Regions from separate parts of the Massilia sp. METH4 genome, predicted to be linked through region 1. Evidence: riboswitches for the same ligand, from Rfam matches in the RefSeq annotation. Region 1 holds a riboswitch; the other holds the start of a gene.
The links. A riboswitch is a leader RNA that binds a small molecule or an ion and turns the genes downstream of it on or off. The one in region 1 is predicted to bind cobalamin.

Region 1 (2,195 bases):
CTGCCAGTTCGCCCCTTCGATCCGGCGCCAGCGCGCGCCTGACCTGAGCAAGCCGCCGGAGATGGCCGGACCGGCGATCCAGGCGATTTCGAGGCCGGCGAGCTGGTCGAGCGAGCGCACGGCCCGCAGTGGCGCGTCGTCGCGCAGTGCGAGATGAGGCTGGGAGTGCAGGTAGGTCCAGGTGGACGCCCTCGTGCCCGGTTCGCGCAGGGCGTCGCCGCTGGCCACGAGCATCACGTCGAGCGAACCGTTACGCAGGCCGCCCACCGCCTCGTGTACCGACATTGCGGGCATCCACCGCAGCGGCACGCCGGCCGGCACGACTTCCCGCTCCAGGTAGTCGCGCAGGGCGCCGCGTATCGGCCGGTCCCGGTCGCCCAGTACCAGCGGCGCCACGACGAAGCCGCCGACGCGCAGCGGCGCGGCGGCGAGGCTGGCGCAGGCGGCGGCCAGCAGGACAACGATGCAGCTCGAGAGCGGGCGGAACATTGTCGCATTGTAGTCCTGCCCGGCCCATGGACCGGCGCCCGATTGATGGTAGCGCTACGGCCCAGCATGGCGGGATGCGCCGGCTTGACTGCGAAATTTGCAACTAACCGAATGTCCTCGACGAAGCGGCTCACGGCAACGGTCAACGAAGGATCGCGCGCCCGGCTTGCAGGGCAGGGCGCGCGGCCTGCAAGGAAACACTTCCGCCCGTCCTTGCCTTTGGGTTAAGATGCGCGCCTGGGTGCGTTCTTCCCCCCTCGGGGAAGACGTTAAACGGGAAACCGGTGACACCGCGACAAGCGGTCATTCCGGTGCAGCCCCCGCTGCTGTAAGCCTGACGGACTCCGCCAACAATGCCACTGCGATGTCGCCATCGCGGGAAGGCGCGGACGAAGAATGACGGCGAGCCAGAATACCGGCCCGGAAATGCCAGCATCGTTCCCCGGGGTGACGGGAAGCCGCTGTCGAAGCGGCGTGCCGTCCCCGGCCCCGTCTCGACCGTCCATCCATCCCCCGCCGATGCTCTTATCGACCATTCGACGGGAGGATTCGAATGCACATCATGGAAGGATTCCTGCCGCCCGCGCACGCGCTGGGCTGGACGGCGGTTTCCGCGACTTTCCTGGCCTGGGGCCTGCGCGCGATGGCGCGCGACCTGCGCGCTTACCCGCAGCGCCGCATGCTGTTCGGCGTGGCCGCCGCCTTTGCCTTCCTGCTGTCCGCGCTCAAGCTGCCATCGGTCACGGGCAGCTGTTCGCACCCCACCGGCGTGGGGCTGGGCGCGCTGCTGTTCGGGCCCGCCGCGATGGTGCCGGTCGGCTTCGTGGTGCTGCTGTTCCAGGCGCTGTTGCTGGCCCATGGCGGCTTGACGACGCTGGGCGCCAACGTATTTTCGATGGCCGTCGTCGGCCCCTTCGCGGCGTATGCCGTGTTCCGCGTGGCCGCCACCCTGGGCCTGTCGCGCTCGATCGCCGTGTTCGCGGCGGCTTGCCTGGGCGACCTCGCCACCTATGCCACCACGTCGCTGCAACTGGCGTGGGCTTTTCCCGATCCGGTCGGCGGCATCGGCGCGTCGTTGGCGCGCTTTGCCGGCATCTTCGCGCTGACACAGGTGCCGATCGCCATCAGCGAAGGCTTGCTGACGGTGCTCGTGGTGAACGCGATCGCCCGCTTCGAAGGCGATGAGCTGCGTGCCGCGCCGGTGTTCGCGCATGGTACGAAGGAGGCCGCATGAAAGCGCGCACCGCGGTGCTGTGGCTGGCGATCGTGCTGCTGACGGTGCTGCCACTGTGGCTGGCCGGCGGCGCCGCGTTCGGCGGTGCCGACGACCTGGCGCGCCAGGCGGTCGGCGCGCTGGCGCCCGGCTACGAGCCGTGGTTCGCGCCCGTGTTCGAGCCGGCCAGCGGCGAGATCGCCTCGCTGCTGTTCGCCCTGCAGGCCGCGCTGGGCGCGGGCGTGATCGGCTACTGGCTCGGGCTGTCGGTGGGCCGCGAGCGCGCCGGCGCGCAGCGGCGGATCGATGTTGGTAGCGATGTTGGTAGCGATGTGGATGGCGATGCGGATTGAAATGGCGGCCTACGCCAGCCGTTGGCGCGCTGTCGCGCCGTCGGCCAAGGCACTGTTCGCGCTGGCCGCCATCGTCGCTGCCGGGCTGGCGCGCACGCCGGTAGTGCTGGCCATGCTGGTCGCGGTGCCTGTCCTCGCCG
Region 2 (2,195 bases), 3.2 Mb from region 1:
TGATCTGGAAGATGGACTATGCCCGCTCCGAGGGCAAGGCCAAGCCGATGGCGCAGCAGATGACCGGCGGCGAATTCGCCATCGCCCTGGCCTGTTGCGTGCCGGCCGTGCTGGCGGCCATGCTCCTGGGCTGGCTGGAGTGGCGGAGCATCGCGCTCGGCATTGCGGCGATGGCGCTCGTCACGCTATGGTTTGGCCGCAAGCTGCGGCAACGGCTGGGTGGCTATACGGGCGATGGCCTGGGCGCGGTCCAGCAATTGACGGAAGCGGCGTTTTACCTGTGCGTGCTGGCGCGGTGGAGCTGATCCTCGTCCGCCATCCGCGACCGCTCGCGGCGGACGGCATTTGCTACGGCCGCGCCGACCTCGCGCCCGATCCGGCCGAGCTGGCCCGCGTGCATGCCATGCTGGCCGCGGCGGGATTGCCCGGCGGTGCGCCACTGTTCTCAAGTCCCTTGCGCCGTTGCGCCGACCTGGCCCGGCTCCTGTCGCCCGATGTGCTCCTCGACCCGAACCTGGCCGAGATGGATTTCGGTAATTGGGAAGAACGCAGCTGGCAAGACATCCCGCGCGCGGAAGTCGATGCCTGGGCGGCCGACCTGCTGCACTACCGCCCCGGTGGCGGGGAATCGGTGCTGGCCGTGGCGCGCCGCGTTGCAGCGGCAATGGGCGCGATCCGGCGGCACGGCAGCGAACGCGCCGTCGTCATCTGCCACGCCGGCACCATGCGCCTGGCGGCCACGCTGGCCGGTGGCGCGCCGCTGGAACAGGCGGCGTTGGCCGCCGCGGCCAGCCCGCACCGCATCGCCTACGGAGAAATGCTGCGGCTGACAGCGACTTGATAGCGGCTCGATACCCGCTCGATACCCGCTTGATACTTTATAATTGCACGGTTTTGGTGCCCGCGCCCGAGTCCTCGAGCGCAGTTAAACGGGAAATACGAAGCCGTATCCACGGCCAACGTATGCTGCCCCCGCAACGGTAAGCAGGCAGCCGCGCGAACGCGAATATGTTCACTGCGCGGCAGCAGTCCGCAACAGCCACTGTGCGAATTCGCATGGGAAGGCCGGACCGTGATGCCCGCCAGCCCGGATACCGGCCAGAACAGGTGGAGCCGCGCCGGGCGTGCGCTCTGTTCAATCCGGCCTGCGGGGACGTTGGCCGGTTGCCCACTTTTACCAAGATTTGCCATGACCTCTCCTGTAGCATCCCAGGCGGCGCTCGCCTCGCTGGCGCTGGCCATTGCCGCGCCGGCGGCCCACGCCCAGGCCACCGCCATCGATTCCATCATCGTCACCGCCACCCGCACGCCCACCCTGGCCAGCGAGGTGATCAGCGATACCGTCACCATCTCGGCCGAGGAAATCGCCAACTCCGGCGCCGGTTCCCTCACCGAACTGTTGCAGCGCCAGCGCGGCCTCGAAGTGTCGCGCACCGGCGGCCCTGGCACCCAGTCGAATGTCTTCATCCGCGGCGCCAACGGCAACCAGAGCGTGGTGCTGGTAGATGGCATCCGCATCGCCTCCGCCTCGACCGGCTCGGCCAGCTGGAACGGCATTCCACTGTCGGCCATCGACCGTATCGAGATCGTGTACGGCCCCTTGTCCACGCTGTACGGCGCGGACGCGATCGGCGGCGTGATCCAGCTGTTCACGAAAAAAGGCAGCGGGGCGCCATCGATCGCCGCCTCCATCGGCGGCGGTACGCACGACACCTATGCCGCAGATGCGGCCGTATCCGGCGGCACCGACCGGCTGAGCTACGCCTTCTCCGTCGGCAAGGAGCGCTCCGACGGCTTCTCGTCGACCCGTCGCCCCAGCGCGAACTTCGACCCGGACGACGACGGCTACGACCGCAAGAGCGCGGCGGGCCAGGTGGCGTACAAGCTGTCGCCGGGTCATGAAGTGGGCGCGATGTTCTTCTACACCGATACCGTGTCGGATTACGACAGCAAGGACTTCGCTTCCTACAGTACGCAAACGGTTAGCAATGTCGGGGTGTATGCCCGCAACCAGCTCCTGCCGTTCTGGACGATGCTGGTGCAGGCTTCGCAGTCGCGCGACAAGTCCGGTTCGGTCTACGGCGTGGGCGCGTTCGGCTCCAGCCAGATCGACACCACAACCAGCACCTTCACGTGGCAGAACGATTTGCGCATCGGCGGCGACAACCTGCAGCTGCTGTACGAGCACCGCAAGG

Region 2: another riboswitch for cobalamin. It lies ahead of V6Z91_RS11775 (TonB-dependent receptor); the one in region 1 lies ahead of V6Z91_RS25745 (energy-coupling factor ABC transporter permease).

Annotation. Positions count from the first base shown of each region.
Region 1 covers NZ_CP146614.1:5,872,844-5,875,038, reverse strand. The annotation lists gene V6Z91_RS25750 (hypothetical protein) at 1-489, opposite strand, end outside; cobalamin riboswitch at 712-928, shown strand; gene V6Z91_RS25745 (energy-coupling factor ABC transporter permease) at 1,043-1,723, shown strand; gene V6Z91_RS25740 (energy-coupling factor ABC transporter substrate-binding protein) at 1,720-2,055, shown strand; gene cbiQ (cobalt ECF transporter T component CbiQ) at 2,039-2,195, shown strand, end outside.
Region 2 covers NZ_CP146614.1:2,663,949-2,666,143, reverse strand. The annotation lists gene V6Z91_RS11785 (adenosylcobinamide-GDP ribazoletransferase) at 1-305, shown strand, start outside; gene V6Z91_RS11780 (histidine phosphatase family protein) at 281-841, shown strand; cobalamin riboswitch at 879-1,118, shown strand; gene V6Z91_RS11775 (TonB-dependent receptor) at 1,190-2,195, shown strand, end outside.